Regions from separate parts of the Sutcliffiella horikoshii genome, predicted to be linked through region 1. Evidence: riboswitches for the same ligand, from Rfam matches in the RefSeq annotation. Region 1 holds a riboswitch; each other region holds the start of a gene.

Region 1 (5,644 bases):
TTTCAGGATCTATTTCACTCCCCTTCCGGGGTGCTTTTCACCTTTCCCTCACGGTACTGGTTCACTATCGGTCACTAGGGAGTATTTAGCCTTGGGAGATGGTCCTCCCTGCTTCCGACGGGATTTCTCGTGTCCCGCCGTACTCAGGATCCACTCAGGAGGGAACGAAGTTTCAACTACAGGGTTTTTACCTTCTATGACGGACCTTTCCAGATCGCTTCATTTACCCCGTTCCTTTGTAACTCCATGTTGAGTGTCCTACAACCCCAAGAGGCAAGCCTCTTGGTTTGGGCTAATTCCGTTTCGCTCGCCGCTACTCAGGAAATCGCGTTTGCTTTCTCTTCCTCCGGGTACTAAGATGTTTCAGTTCCCCGGGTCTGCCTTCCATACCCTATGTATTCAGATAAGGATACTGCTCCATTACGAGCAGTGGGTTTCCCCATTCGGAAATCTCCGGATCAAAGCTTACTTACAGCTCCCCGAAGCATATCGGTGTTAGTCCCGTCCTTCATCGGCTCCTAGTGCCAAGGCATCCACCGTGCGCCCTTAATAACTTAACCGTTGACCAATATGGTCATGTGTCGATATCAGCGATGATATCTATAAAGAAAATTACTAAGATGAACGATATTTTGTGAATATCTTGATATTAGTTACATTATCTAGTTTTCAAGGAACAACAGAGATAAATCGAATGATTTATCTGCGACAATTCATAAGAACTGTCATTTTTGAGAGAATGCTCTCTCAAAACTAAACAAAACAACAAGCGTACATTCCTTAGAAAGGAGGTGATCCAGCCGCACCTTCCGATACGGCTACCTTGTTACGACTTCACCCCAATCATCTGTCCCACCTTAGGCGGCTGGCTCCAAAAGGTTACCCCACCGACTTCGGGTGTTACAAACTCTCGTGGTGTGACGGGCGGTGTGTACAAGGCCCGGGAACGTATTCACCGCGGCATGCTGATCCGCGATTACTAGCGATTCCGGCTTCATGCAGGCGAGTTGCAGCCTGCAATCCGAACTGAGAACGGTTTTATGGGATTGGCTCGACCTCGCGGTTTTGCTGCCCTTTGTACCGTCCATTGTAGCACGTGTGTAGCCCAGGTCATAAGGGGCATGATGATTTGACGTCATCCCCACCTTCCTCCGGTTTGTCACCGGCAGTCACCTTAGAGTGCCCAACTGAATGCTGGCAACTAAGATCAAGGGTTGCGCTCGTTGCGGGACTTAACCCAACATCTCACGACACGAGCTGACGACAACCATGCACCACCTGTCACTCTGTCCCCCGAAGGGGAACGTCCTATCTCTAGGAGTGTCAGAGGATGTCAAGACCTGGTAAGGTTCTTCGCGTTGCTTCGAATTAAACCACATGCTCCACCGCTTGTGCGGGCCCCCGTCAATTCCTTTGAGTTTCAGTCTTGCGACCGTACTCCCCAGGCGGAGTGCTTAATGCGTTAGCTGCAGCACTAAAGGGCGGAAACCCTCTAACACTTAGCACTCATCGTTTACGGCGTGGACTACCAGGGTATCTAATCCTGTTTGCTCCCCACGCTTTCGCGCCTCAGTGTCAGTTACAGACCAGAAAGTCGCCTTCGCCACTGGTGTTCCTCCAAATCTCTACGCATTTCACCGCTACACTTGGAATTCCACTTTCCTCTTCTGCACTCAAGTCCCCCAGTTTCCAATGACCCTCCACGGTTGAGCCGTGGGCTTTCACATCAGACTTAAAGGACCACCTGCGCGCGCTTTACGCCCAATAATTCCGGACAACGCTTGCCACCTACGTATTACCGCGGCTGCTGGCACGTAGTTAGCCGTGGCTTTCTGGTTAGGTACCGTCAAGGTGCGAGCAGTTACTCTCGCACTTGTTCTTCCCTAACAACAGAGCTTTACGACCCGAAGGCCTTCATCGCTCACGCGGCGTTGCTCCATCAGACTTTCGTCCATTGTGGAAGATTCCCTACTGCTGCCTCCCGTAGGAGTCTGGGCCGTGTCTCAGTCCCAGTGTGGCCGATCACCCTCTCAGGTCGGCTACGCATCGTTGCCTTGGTGAGCCGTTACCTCACCAACTAGCTAATGCGCCGCGGGCCCATCTGTAAGTGATAGCCGAAACCATCTTTCAATAAAGAACCAGGAGGTTCCTTATATTATCCGGTATTAGCTCCGGTTTCCCGAAGTTATCCCAGTCTTACAGGCAGGTTGCCCACGTGTTACTCACCCGTCCGCCGCTGACCTTTCAAAAGCAAGCTTTTGAAAGGTCCGCTCGACTTGCATGTATTAGGCACGCCGCCAGCGTTCGTCCTGAGCCAGGATCAAACTCTCCAATAAAGAGTCTGAGCTTTTGCTCAAAATTTGCTAGCTTGTGTTACTTAAATCATTTTGCCAGTTCCGTAGAACCGACGTTATGACGCTGTTGTTTTGTTTAGTTTTCAAAGATCATTTTCTTACAAGATTCGCTCAAAAGCGACTTCCTAATCATAACAACTTGTCGTTTTAAAGTCAAGCTGTTTTTTGTTTTTTTGAAGTAGCATTTTCACATCTCATCACTGCCCTCGCAGCGACGAAATTAAATATACCACCTCTACAACTATATTGCAATACTTTTTTTCAATATTTTTGATAGAGGTTCTGTTAATGGAATATACACAACTTACTTCTTCTATTATAGTTTGCTTTTGAAAAAACTTGTCGTTTTCTTGTGGGTTATGTATGATGAAGGAAGACAATTGAATTCTTTTCCACGAGGGGGGCCTTAACGGCTGAGAGTGAACTTGATGTTCTGACCCTTTGAACCTGTTAGTTAGTACTATCGTAGGGATGTGGCGGATTTATTACTTATTTCATTTAAGCAATAAAGGGCCTCCTTTATTGCTTTTTTTATGTTAAGGGGGATATTCATGAAGAAGAATAACACATTATTTCTAGTTGAAGTTGCTATTTTTGGAGCTCTTGCTTACTTACTTGACTTATTGGCCGGGGTTTTATCTTTACAGATATGGCCACAAGGTGGCGCAATAACTATCTCAATGGTACCGGTATTTATCATGGCCTTTCGCTGGGGAATAAAAGGCGGAATATTATCTGGTTTTATTCTTGGTCTACTTCAGATAGTAACAGGTACCTTCTGGGGAATCGATCCAGTTCAAATTTTTCTGGATTATATAGTGGCATTTACTTCTCTAGGTTTTGCAGGAGTTGTAGCGAGTCAAGTTGCGACATCCGCTAAGAGAGATGAGATAAAAAAGCTTGTGATGTATGTAAGTATTGCCTCTTTTATAGGTTGCCTTCTAAGATTCTTGGCTCATTATACTGCTGGAATAATCTACTTTGACTATCTGGCACCAGAAGGGCAACCAGTATGGCTATATTCGTTGCTTTATAACGGCTCATTTATGTTACCGAGTTTTGTAATAGCCACAATCGTGACGGTACTCTTGATTAAAACAGTCCCTCGAATATTTACCTTTAATAATTCCGTTGCTTAAGCTGGCCTCTACGGCCAGCTTTTTTTTACGAGAAATTTACTAGAATGTTCTATTAAAGTCCCTCATACAATCTAGTAATAAGTGAAACAGGAGGATAAGATATGGATCTTGTAAAATACGCAGCATTTATTGTAGCATTACTGACTTCAATTGGCTTATTACTGTTTGCATATTTTGAGGGGTTGCGTATAAGTGATGAAGAAGGAAATGTACGCGGAGAAGGGTTCATTGTGAGCCTTTCACTAGGCATCTTTTTTGCAATGATGGCCACCAGACTCCAATGATTTATACATATAATAGATAAAGCCGACAATGTGTCGGCTTTTAGTTTTCATTTTTTTTACGATTATCTCTTAAGAAATAACCAACACTGAGCATCACAAGCAATCCTCCTGTGAATTGGGTCCATGTTACCATTTCGTTTAATACAAAATAAGCGAGTACTGCTGCACCAATCGGTTCAAATAAAATGCTCATGGAAATGACATTGGTGCTGATATATTTAACAGCCCAATTGAAAAAAGAGTGGCCCAGTAATGTTGGAATGATTGCAAGCATTAAGAACCAAAACCAATCTGTGGAAGAATATCCTGTTAGAGACTCCCCAGTTACTAGTACATAGAAAAGCAAAGTAATGCAACAAATCCCATAAACAATAAATGTATAAGTTATTAAAGACAGCCTTTTTCTGACATCTTGTCCGAACAACAGATATGCTGTCACAAGCGCACAGGCCACCAATGCCAATACATCTCCAAATAAAGCCATTCCGCTAATCTGAAAATCACCCCAACTGATGATTACACTACCGGCTATTGCCATCAATCCGCTTACAATAGCTTTTGTGCTGAGCCTTTCTTGGAAAAACAAATAAGTTCCAATAAACGCAAATAAAGGCTGGAGGGTTACGAGCACTGTTGAACTTGCTACACTGGTATAGTTTAAGGATTCAAACCATAGAATAAAATGAAACGCCAAGAATACACCTGCCAACGCAGAGAAGAGCCAATCCCTCTTCGAAATATCCTTTAATTCCCCAACATATTTATATAGAAATATGGGTAGTAGTAGTATTACGGAGAAAAACAACCGGTAGAAGGCTACCACTCCAGCAGGGGCATCCGCTAATTTCACGAAAATGGCGGATGTGGATACAGTAACTACTCCCACCGCGAGAGCCACGTATGGATTAAACCACTTATTCATTTGCCTTCACCCAAACTGTTAGTATTTTTTAATAACTTTCTAATTTTACAGAATATTGTTATAATTTACTAATAACTATTTTTATATAGAATATCATATCTTTTCTAGTTACAGGAGGGGCCTTATGGAATTGTTCATGGAATATTTTGATGAATACGATTTTATTGTAAAACTTGTTTTTGCTTCAATAGCTGGAATAATAATAGGGTTAGAACGCGAATTAAAAGGAAAACCACTCGGACTGAAAACCTGCGTAATCGTCTCCGTGATGGCATGTCTTCTAACCATCGTTTCTTATGAATCTGCTTTTCTCTATTCTAAGGAATACTCAAGACCGATGGATCCTGGACGAATTCCTTCATATGTTATTAGCGGTATTGGATTTTTAGGAGCAGGAGTAATTTTAAGAAGAAGTAACGAGGCTATTTCAGGACTGACAACAGCTGCCCTAGTATTGGCATCCGCTGCACTTGGAATTACTATTGGTGCAGGATTTTTTATTGAAGGAGCTTTTGGTGTCATTTTCATCATTCTTGGTGTGAAAATAATCCCTTCCCTATTTGATAAGATAGGGCCAAAGAAATTGAAGGAAAAAGAAATAAAAGTAAAAATCTTTATCGAAAAAGATATTGACCTGACTATGGTCATGAAAGAGATTCATCACAAAAATCTTTCTATAAAACGAGTGAAGGTTAAAGAGGAAAAAGATGATATCGTGCTTAATTGCATCATCACCACGAAGAAAAGCGTATATACGACAGATGTATATTATGAGCTAAAATCACTTACAGGTGTGATTCAAGCAGAAGTAGAAAACTTGGATTAAGACTTTATAAAAAAAACGTTTGCAAAAGAAAGAATTTTTGATAAAATAAATTCATTCTCACCGGGGCGGTAGTTCAGTGGGAGAATACTTCGCTGGCAGCGAAGGGGTCGTGGGTTCGA
Region 2 (5,644 bases), 2.0 Mb from region 1:
TCTCAGCATTTCCTCTACCTTTTCCAATACCAATCCTTCGTCCATTTTCTTTAGGCGCAGTGTATAAGCAACTTCCGCTTCCACAGATTTGGTTACAAATTGGAATTCAGGGTTCTGGAAAACGAAAGTTACCTTGTCAGTGGGGATATTTATGACCTTTTCCCCATTAATTTCGAGGGTTCCTTCTGTCTTTAACAACTTCATTAACGATTCCAGCAATGTGCTTTTTCCAGCCCCATTTTCCCCTACCACGGAAATCCATTCTCCCTTACGAATTTCCGCTTCCTCCACATAAATCTTTTTCTCTTTCCCACGAAAGCCTGAATAACCGTTTACTTTTAACACCGTTTCAGCCTCCATGTTAAGCATGGAGAAGGGTTTTCTGTTTTTCAAATAATTCTCCCAAGCACCTGGGTACCATATTCCATATTGGTTTAAATGAGAAAGCGAGGTTTTAAAGACATCTTGCGTCTTACCATCAGCAATTATATTTCCAGCGTCATCCAACACAATGATCCTTTCCACAAAATCAAGCAGCTGCTCCACTTTATGCTCCACGATGATGACGGTTTTATCATCTGCCACTTTCTTAATGGTATCCCATACTTCCCTGGTACCTTCTGGATCTAATAACGCGGTCGGTTCATCCAAAAAGAGTACATCTGGCTCCATCGCGAGGACAGAAGCAATGGCAAGCCGCTGCTTCATCCCTCCTGAGAGTTGCTGGATTTTCATGTGGAAATTCGGTAAGTCCAACCCCACCAAATCAAGGGCTTCTACAATCCGTCTTCCCATCTTCTCTCTTGGAACGGCGAGGTTTTCCAGTAAAAACGCAAGTTCTTCATCCACATAGGGCATACAAAACTGTGCATCCGGGTCTTGGAAGACATATCCCCATGAATTGGGCAAAAGCTGCTCTTTCACAATCATCGGCACTTCCACCACTTTGGGAATGAGTCCTGCCAACACTTGAATAAGAGTCGATTTCCCGCTTCCGGAGGGGCCAAGGATCAATACCTTTTCCCCTTTTCTAATCTCGAAGGATAAGTCTTCAAAGATTTTATCGCCACCTGGATATTTCAGTCTTAAATGGTCTAATCGTATGATTGTTTCCATTCTCTTACCTCCTATTGCCTTAAGGAGTCATAATCCTCCTTGCTCACCGGTCTTAAAAGACTTGTGACTCCCGTTGCCTCTAGCGCTTTTACCAAAACATAAGCAAGTACTCCCGCTAAAAGGACCGCTCCGATCAAACGGAAAGATATTAGCAATGTGACATTCCACCATACATAATCAAACAGGTATCCTCTAAAAAGGTCCAATAGAAGCGAACCTACACCTGCTGCGGCACCTGCAAGAGATGCGACAAGCACATCAAACCGCTTATAGCGGAAAGCCATGAATACCATTTCAGCAAAAAGCCCTTGTACGACACCATATATCAACACCATCAATCCATATTCAGACCCTACCAAGAATTCACCTGATGCGGCTGCCACTTCCGCCAGAAAAGCGACACCGGCTTTTCTGATCAGTAGATAAGCAACCGTTGCAGCAATGAACCACATGCCATATGTCAGCTCTTGAAGCTGCAATCCGAATGGAGCTAGCACGTTATAAACCGGGGCCCAAATTTTATAAACAACCCCAAACACCAATGCAATAATGACCGTCACCAATATATCTGTAAGCTTTAATCCTTTGTTCATATTAATTCCCCCTAAGCCTTCACTGCGGCTTCAGATACCGGCCACTTTTCCAAAGTGTAGGCCATTTCCCAGAAGGAATATTCATACTGACTGCTGATGATGAAATATTCAAGCCTTCTGGCTTTCTCTTCCTCGGTTGCCTTGTCTGCCAATTCATCCAATCTATTGATCTGCTCTTCCACAAGCTCCTTGAACCATTCTCCACCATATGCTGCAATCCATTCTTGATAGATCGGTTCCGCTGGAGTGCAATCTTTTAATCTCTCACCAATTTCATAATATAACCAGTAGCAAGGAAGCAGGGCTGCAATCACTTCTCCCAACCCACCGGTCAATACAGCACGATACATATGGGAAGTATAAGCGTGTGCGGTCGGAGCTGCCTGGAATGCCGCCTTCTCTGCCTCTGTCACCCCAAGGCGTTTTGAAAAATTTTCGTGCAAGGATAATTCCGCTTCATATGTACCTTGTGCATGTGCTGCTAGTCTTGCTGTCGTTTGTAAATCAAAAGCCTTTGCTCCGGCATATGCTTGAACTTTTGCAAAATGGCTTAAATAATAGGCATCCTGCAGTACATAATATTTAAACGACTCCAATGATAAAGTTCCATCTGCTATCCCTTTTACAAATGGGTGATGGAAGCTCGCCTCCCAAATGTAATCCGCTTTCTCTCTTACCAACTGTGAAAATTTCATTCTCCATTCCTCCTAAAAATGTTAGTAAATGCAAAAAACCACCTTCCTCGCTTGCGCAAAGAAGGTGGTGAATACACTAATACAGCTGAACTTTTAAATGAAAAGTGTCTCGACCCCACTTCCCTACGCTGGTGTTAACCAGATCAGGTTCTAAGAGTCTTGAAGTCACACTTCAATCTCAGCCTTATAAAGGCACCCCTAGTGGTAGATTCGTATATAGTTGTCGGAAAGCAATTTCTGATACCTATGTTAATTTGCTTTTTCTATTTTGTCAAAGAATAATTTTACACAGAAGCGGAATTTTCCAATCCTTCCGCTGACTCTTCCTCTTCTGTAGCGTGTTTAGGCAAGGTGAACATATAGAAAACCCCAACAAACAATAAGCAGCCGCCTACAAGAAGGTGAAGCCCTTCCACTGAAAGGATTTTTTGAAAAGTCAACGCAATGACTCCGAGAGTAATAGACTGAGACAACATCATCAATGGCGTAATCCAGCCCTGTACCCTGCCCATCATTTTAGGATCTACAATCCTAGGCAGCCATCCCCCAATTCCAATGTTGACAAAAGGCAGGCCAAGACCAATTAAAGCAGTGAATGCCAAATAGTAATACATATCCGGGCTATATCCACTAGCCACGACAAAAGCACCAGAGACACCCAAACCAATGATGACCATTTGATATAGTTTCAGCTTCTTCGCCATCATCGAGGCAATAATGCTTCCAATCAAAACCGAGATGCCAAATACTACTCCCATCACCATCATGAACTGCTCGTAGTCTGTTGGAGCAAGTTTGTATTTAAGTATATATGCCGGCATGACGGAAAGCCCCCCGTTTACGATCCCAAAAACAAAGAAACCAATGATAAGGTAGACCAACAAAGGATTTTTTATAATATAAAGCATTCCATCTTTAAAATCATTCGCTACAAACCTGACATTAAGTTGCGTCCATTTGTGTCGGCCATTCGGAAGGACCACCTCTTCTTCCAATTTACAAGCCCTAATTAAAACAGCGCTCACCATATAAGTGACAAAGCATACAAATATAGCACCTTGAAGGCCTACCGTCCAGTAGATAAAAATTCCTAACGCATTGCCAAACAGCATGAACAAACTGCTTGTCATCTGATTTAGTCCTGCTGCCACTGTATATTCATCCTTTGTAAGGATTCCTTGGATGATTGCAGCCTGGGCAGGATGGAAAAATTTCGATACAGCACTTCTTAAGAACAACAACCCGAATACGAGCGGCATCCAATCAATATATATAGCCCCCATAAGTGCCAACGACAAAATGGCACAAATCAGATCACTGTAAACAGCAATCTTCTGTCGATCCATTCTATCTGCTAGTACTCCTACCAGAAAGAAGACAGCAAGTGTAGGCAAAGAATACATTAATTCCGTCAATGCTGCATAAAATGGCTGATCTGAATATCTGTCCAACAAATACAGCATCAGAGCTGCGATACCAACGATACTTCCCATTGTCGACGTAAAAGACGACCAGAACAGCAAACTGTAATTCGGTTTCTTGAATATGGCAATCATATTTTTCATCACTTGTCCTCCACTATTCATTATCTAAAATAAGTTTAACTTCTTTAGAAATTGCCCGTAACCGACTGTCGGTTCTATTTTTCTCGGTCTGGAGATGGAGAACAAGCAACAAAACAATTGCATAACCCAAGTTATCACTGAAATATACATGTAGTTGTGCATAGAAAGATTAAAGGAGGTTTTATATGGACTCATTTGACAAGCAGCGGCATATGGAGGAGCTGAGACAGTTTCAAGATTGGTTTGAATCGAATAAACAAAAAGAGCCCTACCCCTTATACCCTAATTATGGAAAAATAACAAAATATCAAGAAATACCAATCAACTTTCCGGAACAGCGACAGTTACAGCAGCCTGGTTTGGAAAAATATATGGTTCCAAAGCCCATTATTGAAAATCCAAATTATAAGGGCAGTGGAAAGCTGAAGGGAAAGGTTGCACTCATTACTGCCGGGGATAGCGGGATAGGTGCAGCGACAGCGATTTCTTATGCAAAAGAAGGTGCAGATCTAGCCATCTCCTATCTTGATGAACATGAAGATGCGAACCGAACAAAATCTCGGATTGAAGAGCTGGGGCAACGATGTATCCTTATGCCTGGGGATTTAAGAGAGAAGAAACAATGTGTGGCAATTGTAGAACAAACAATCCAAGCTTTCGGAAAGTTGGATATTCTGGTGAATCATGTGGGAATACAATTCCAACAACTAAGTTTGCTTGATATAACCGATGAACAGTTTGACGACACGTTTAAGGTGAATATTTATTCCCATTTCTATACAACCAGAGCTGCATTGCCTTACTTAAAAACCGGCAGTTCCATCATTAATACCGCCTCCGTAGTCGCTTATGCGGGGGAAAAACAGTTGATTGATTATACTGCTACCAAGGCAGCGAATGTCGGGTTTACACGTGCGCTTGCCAATAGTATCGTTGACCAAGGTATCCGCGTAAATGCCGTCGCACCTGGAAGAACTTGGACACCACTAATTCCTGCAAGTTTTTCTTCCGATCAAGTAGCAGTGTTTGGTGCATATAACCCCATGAAGCGGGCAGCTCAACCATTTGAATTAGCCCCCACTTATGTTTATCTCGCATCAGATGACTCCCGATTCGTTACAGGGCAAGTCCTGCATGTAAATGGAGGAGAGTTTACGGCTTCTTGATAGAGGAATAGAGATGTTTCTCTAAACCTCACTTTGATCAAATATTTCTAAGGAGTGAATCCTTTTGAGCTACGAATTTAACCCTGAAGTCAAACTATTGTTAATCAATCAATCGGATACAAAAGTCCAAATGGTTTACCAACCAAATAAATGGCCCATGCCCAAAATTGGACCGCGCCCTCCGTACTACACAGAACCAATATATGAAGCGGAATATCCTGTTATATAGCTCCAGGGACCATAATGAAAGCCCCCTTTATGATTAGGGGGCTTTACCAAAAGTTAAGCTAATAACTTCTCTAATACAGTATTCTCATTTTCGTTTAAAAGGTTCTTCTGAATAATGGCGTCCACCTTTTTATTCATATATCCTTCCAGCAATTCTGCTTCTCCTTTATCTCCAACTAATATTATTTTCTCCCACTGCTTATCCGCTGCCTTTTTATCAAGCTTGCTGCCAAGGCTCTTTACCCACCTCTTCTGATTCGCATTGATGCGATCTTCGTAAT
Region 3 (5,644 bases), 1.4 Mb from region 1:
CTTGTCCAACAACAGGAAGTCTGCGGGCCGCCGCGGTATTTTACAACGGATTGGCACGCGGCATGGGAATCAGTGAAAAAAATGGAAGCGTTAAAGCCGCAAGTTGCCGTCACTGGTCATGGGCCGGCCATGGAAGGTGAGGAACTGGCCCAAGGACTCACTAAACTTGTACAAAATTTTGAATCAATCGCTATTCCGGACTACGGAAAATATGTATAACAAAAGGAGAACATCATGAAAGCAGTCACCTACCAAGGGAAAAACACAGTAGTGGTAAAAAAAGTAGAAGCACCAAAAATTCAGGACCGTGAAGACGTCATTATCAGGATAACTTCGACTGCCATCTGTGGATCGGATCTTCATCTATACCAAGGGAATTTCCCATTACCGATCGGCTATATCATCGGGCACGAACCAATGGGGATTGTGGAGGAAGTGGGACCGGACGTGACAAAGGTGAAAAAGGGTGACCGCGTTGTCATCCCATTTACCGTCGCTTGCGGAAGATGCCATTACTGCGAACACGAGCTGGAAAGTCAATGTGATAACTCCAACCCGCACTATGACTCCGGAGGATATTTCGGCTACTCCGAAAAATTCGGAAATCATCCTGGCGGACAGGCAGAATACCTGCGCGTCCCGTTTGGCAACTTTACCCCATTTGTCATCCCGGAGGACTGCGAGCTGGAGGATGAATCACTCCTCCTCTTATCGGACGTCTTGCCAACTGCCTACTGGAGCGTGGTGAATGCAGGTGTGAAAGAGGGAGACACGGTCATTGTCCTAGGCTGCGGACCTGTAGGACTCATGGCCCAGCAATTCGCCTGGCAAAAAGGTGCCAAACGAGTCATCGCCGTCGATTACATTGGCAACAGGCTACAGCACTCCAAGCAACACATGCAAACAGAAGTCTTCGATTTCACCAAATATGACGACATGGGCGAAACCCTCAAGGAAGTGACAAAAGGCGGAGCCGACGTTGTCATCGACTGCGTCGGGATGGACGGGAAAAAGTCCCCGCTAGAATGGGTCGAGCAAAAAATGAAACTTCAAGGCGGAACACTTGGCCCGATCCAAATTGCCACCAAAGCCGTGCGAAAAGCAGGTACGTTACAGATTACAGGTGTGTATGGCGGATTGTACAATATGTTCCCGCTAGGACCGTTTTTCACCAGGAACATCAATATAAGAATGGGACAGGCCCCAGCTCGTCATTTTATGCCACACCTGTATGATCAAATTAAGAGTGGGAAACTTGATCCGACCAAAATCATTACACATAAAATGTCCTTGGATGAGGCAGCGCATGGATACGACATATTTAACAAAAAAGAAGATGACTGTATTAAGGTGATTTTGAAGCCATGATTGGGTCCGTTAAAGCGAGGGGGCAATATAATGTACCCCTCGTAAAGGACAAGTTGATTAAGGGTCAAGTAGCAGCTGGTACTTCGACCGACTTAGTTCAAGGTCCCTGTCTTCAAAATATAAAACGCTTGGAATAAATAACTATATATTGTAATATATTCATATAGAATATCCACTAGGGGAGCCAATAGGCTGAGACGGAGCTTTACGCGACGGACCCTTTGAACCTGATCTGGGTGATACCAGCGGAGGAAAGTGGTGCATTGAGTTTAGTACGTACATATTCTCATGCTCCTCTTTCCCATGGAAGAGGAGCTTTTTTCGTTAAAATAGCTAGGCTTGCTTCTTCTTTGGGAAAAGGTGGGTATTCTCCTAATTAATTTTGAGGAGGAATACGACATGAAGTTTTCAGAGCAGTTACGAAGAGAGGCAGATCCCATTTTTCAGGCGATTTTTGAACATCCGTTTGTAAAAGGGATCGGGGGAGGAAATGTACCAAAAGAGGCACTTATTCATTATGTAGAGCAAGATTTTGAGTATCTATCAACTTTTTGCAGAATTTATGGTCTGGCTGTTTCTAAATGCACCGACCGGGAAGATATGGCATTTTTTCAACAACAAATAGGGTTTGTGTTAAATTCTGAGGTGCATCCACACAATAATTTTTGTGAAGTAGCTGGCGTGCGTTATGAGGAATTACAAAAAGCACCACTTGCTCCGACTGCCCACCACTATACACGGCATATGATGGAAGCGGCAGCAAACGGGACACTAGGCGAAACACTTGCTGCCCTTGCCCCTTGCCCTTGGACATATTGGGAAATTGGGAAAAAGCTTATTCAAGAAGTGAAGCCAACACCTGATCATCCTTTTTATGAATGGATCATGTTTTACGGAAACGAGGAAGTGACTTCGATCACACAAGTGTTCATGGACAAAATTGATGCTTGTGCATCAACAGCAGGTGAAGAAGAAAAACAACGTATGCGAGACCATTTTATAACGAGCACACAATTAGAACACCAATTTTGGACAATGGCTTATACGCAGGAAAAGTGGCCTGTTGCTTTGGATCGGGTTAGAGTTTAGTAGATAGTTTAGTAACATTAGGGTACAGTAAAGGTCCTATGACCGGCTAGTATAATTTTTTGAATGAGAGAGGTTTGAAAAATGCAGGTGATCATAATGATTACCTGCATTTTTTTATTTTTTAGTACTTTCATAGAATAATAAAAATTAAACAAACGTTTGTAGAAACTGAAATTCATCATTGTAACAAAAGTTCTAAAAACCATTCGACAAACCTCAACCATTTTTGCATGCTATTTTAAAATATCTTCTAGCTATCCACAAAAGCTAAACCACTAAAAACTGGGCCACCGTGCCTGTCCCCTCCACCCAAAATCCCCTTGCATAAATATGTCGCACCGTGATATAGTCAAACTACGACATATGTCACAACGCGACACACTTGAAAGATAGAGGTGACCATATTGGATCTATCCAAAATCATAAAAAAATACATACCCATGACTGAAACCGCATTCTACATATTGCTGTCATTGACAGAACCGCGCCATGGCTATGGAATCATCAAACACGTCGAAGAAATCTCTAACGGTCGTATCCGCCTGGGCTCTGGAACCATTTACGGAACGCTGACGAAAATGCAAAAGGATGGAGTTATCACCGTGTTTGCGGATGCCGAGCGGAAAACGGTGTACGAAATCACCGATAGCGGCAAAGAGCTGATTACCGCAGAAATCGAGCGATTGAAGGAGCTTCACGGAAACGCATTGAAGTACGAGGGGGAATTCCTATGAAAACAATCATCAAACCATTATGGAGCTACGATGTACAGAAAACCGAACAATTGCTTACCGACCAGGCAAAAGCAGGCTATCACCTAACACAGCTTAACCGCTTCAAACGCCGCTTCACTTTCGAAAAGGGCAACCCAAAAGACGTAACCTACCGAATCGGCTACGACAAAATAAAACCCGCAACCCTTTCCAACACCATGCGCAATGACGGCTGGGAAAAAGTCACCCAAAGTGGCAAGTGGTATGTGATCGCAAACGAGAAACCGCAGGCAGAAGTGACTACTTCCACAAGTCGCGACGCCATCATCAAACGAAACAACTATATCTTTTATGCATTCATGGCCATACTCATCTACATAACCGGTGCAATGCTGGTAAACATAGCCCTCTTCTCCACCGTCTTTTTTGCAAGTGACGGAAACGTGGAAGTAGTGGAAAGTCCACTCTGGATCATCACCTACACCGGCTCAGCCCTAAGTACCGCTTTCTACTTTTTTATGATCTACTCTGTTTGGAAAATAAAGAAAACAAACAAATCCCTGTCACAAGAGAACCAAACAACATATTCGTCCCAACACACCCTAGATAAGAAAAACCTTACGAAAGCAGAAGAAAAACAACTAAAACGAGATGGACTAATCATTAAACGCCGCAAATTCGGCTGGATGTACTCGCCTGATAAACTGGAAAAGTGGCTAGAGCAACACGCAGCAGAAGGAAATCGCCTCCACCGCGTCAGCAAACTTGGCACCACCTTCTATTTCCGAGAAGGCGAGCCACAACATATCAAATACAGCGCAGACTACCAAAATCTATCGAATGATAGTTATTTCGAGATTCATAGACAAGCAGGTTGGAAGGATATATTCAGCTCCAAGGGTGCCATCCAAAAATGGACCATCTGGAGCAAGGAATACGAAGAAGGCGAAACACCACCAGCCTTGTACAGCGACAAAACGCACAAGCTCAAGCAAGCAAAGAAAGTCGCCTTCTCTTATACCGTGATCTTCCTACCGATGGTTCTAATGTATATGTTCATCGCCAGCATAAACATAGGCTTTCTGTTTCGAAAAGAAGAGGCGTGGACGTTACATGATACCAATACCATTATGTTTTTCCTTTGTATTCTCGTGTTCGGTACATTCATCACAAAGACTTGGATGTATTACTTTAGGCTGCGGAGAGCTTGAAGGTAGATGAAGCAATAATAAAATGACCATTAGAACCCCACGGTTTTAATGGTCATTTTCATAGATGTCCTACAAAGAACTATTGCTTTTTCATCAAAAATCTTCACTGCTTTTGTCCGGTGTCAATGCAAATATAATCCCAATGGTGTTTGGTGGAACGCTGGCAAGCAGGAACCACCAGTTGCCGGTAGTAATAGATAGGATTCCAAAACAAATAACGGACAAGGCCACAATGAAAATACCGAATTTGACTTTAGAGGGCTTCAACGGCTCCGACATATTCATATTGATGGACAAGATCATGCCTGTAAATCCCCAGCTCGTCATGTGAACAACCATAATGACAGCAAGAACGATGGCGGGCCTTAACTCCATACCGAACATGATCAACGTAAATAATAAATAAATGGAAGCAAGGGTGAAGAACCAAGAAATGGACCGGGCCTTTTGCCAAATATGGTCATGCAGTTCATCCAATCCACGCTGCTTTTTGGCCATACGGCGGCCAAACCACCAAGCTAATATACCTATCACAGCTCCTCCATATAATCCTACCAACCCACCAATTTGTACCTCCATTATTCTTCTCCCCCTTCTTCTAAAATAAAGACCTCTTCAATGATGCAATCGAATACCTTTGAAATGTTATATGCTAGTTCAAGTGATGGATTGTACTTTCCCGATTCAATCGCAATGATGGACTGTCTCGAGACGCCTACCTTTACGGCTAGGTCCTCTTGGGTCATCTTCGCAGCTTTGCGCAGATCTTTAATCCGATTTTTCAACTTTTCCACACCTCAATTATTTTTGTAAAGCTAGCTTTACAATCGGTTGTAAGTAAAGCGTACTTTACATTTGGTGAAATGTCAAGCATGCTTTACAAAATAGGTTGTGGGGACAGGTTCCTCGACCCATTTTTGGGGGAGTCGGAGTCGTGGCGGTAACGGGATAGGTACCGTTACTGACCATTATGGAGAGAGAGGATAGTTTATCAACAATTCGAAAAAGGATACAATTAAGTTATAAAAATAAAAAGGATTTGATTAGTTATGGAAGAAAGAATCAAGGAGTTAACACTTTTATTACTGTACCTAACATCATGGGAAGAAAAGAATATTCCAGGAGAAATGCGACGAAGTTGGAAAGGATACGATTTCGATATATTAAACCAATTAAGCGAACAGGATTTTCTTCATGGCGGAAACCGTTCGAAATCCGTATATCTAACAGAAGAGGGTATAGAAGAAGCGAAAAAACTAGCTC

Evidence for each region. A riboswitch is a leader RNA that binds a small molecule or an ion and turns the genes downstream of it on or off. The one in region 1 is predicted to bind thiamine pyrophosphate.
Region 2: it holds a riboswitch for thiamine pyrophosphate, as region 1 does, so the genes downstream of both, tenA (thiaminase II) here and thiT (energy-coupled thiamine transporter ThiT) in region 1, are expected to answer to the same signal.
Region 3: it holds a riboswitch for thiamine pyrophosphate, as region 1 does, so the genes downstream of both, tenA (thiaminase II) here and thiT (energy-coupled thiamine transporter ThiT) in region 1, are expected to answer to the same signal.

What each region holds. Positions count from the first base shown of each region.
Region 1 is NZ_CP082918.1:3,444,664-3,450,307, forward strand. It holds rRNA gene K7887_RS17670 (23S ribosomal RNA) at 1-560, opposite strand, end outside; rRNA gene K7887_RS17675 (16S ribosomal RNA) at 785-2,336, opposite strand; TPP riboswitch at 2,742-2,843, shown strand; gene thiT (energy-coupled thiamine transporter ThiT) at 2,906-3,493, shown strand; gene K7887_RS17685 (hypothetical protein) at 3,595-3,777, shown strand; gene K7887_RS17690 (DMT family transporter) at 3,818-4,699, opposite strand; gene K7887_RS17695 (MgtC/SapB family protein) at 4,824-5,525, shown strand; tRNA gene K7887_RS17700 (tRNA-Ala) at 5,588-5,644, shown strand, end outside.
Region 2 is NZ_CP082918.1:1,150,388-1,156,031, reverse strand. It holds gene K7887_RS05980 (ABC transporter ATP-binding protein) at 1-1,116, opposite strand, end outside; gene K7887_RS05975 (ECF transporter S component) at 1,128-1,709, opposite strand; gene tenA (thiaminase II) at 1,721-2,404, opposite strand; TPP riboswitch at 2,508-2,614, opposite strand; gene K7887_RS05965 (MFS transporter) at 2,689-3,969, opposite strand; gene K7887_RS05960 (SDR family oxidoreductase) at 4,155-5,135, shown strand; gene K7887_RS05955 (VLRF1 family aeRF1-type release factor) at 5,418-5,644, opposite strand, start outside.
Region 3 is NZ_CP082918.1:547,456-553,099, forward strand. It holds gene K7887_RS02965 (MBL fold metallo-hydrolase) at 1-219, shown strand, start outside; gene K7887_RS02970 (zinc-dependent alcohol dehydrogenase) at 235-1,368, shown strand; TPP riboswitch at 1,536-1,639, shown strand; gene tenA (thiaminase II) at 1,768-2,457, shown strand; gene K7887_RS02980 (PadR family transcriptional regulator) at 2,898-3,191, shown strand; gene K7887_RS02985 (DUF2812 domain-containing protein) at 3,188-4,381, shown strand; gene K7887_RS02990 (hypothetical protein) at 4,475-4,960, opposite strand; gene K7887_RS02995 (helix-turn-helix transcriptional regulator) at 4,960-5,166, opposite strand; gene K7887_RS03000 (DUF6429 family protein) at 5,431-5,644, shown strand, end outside.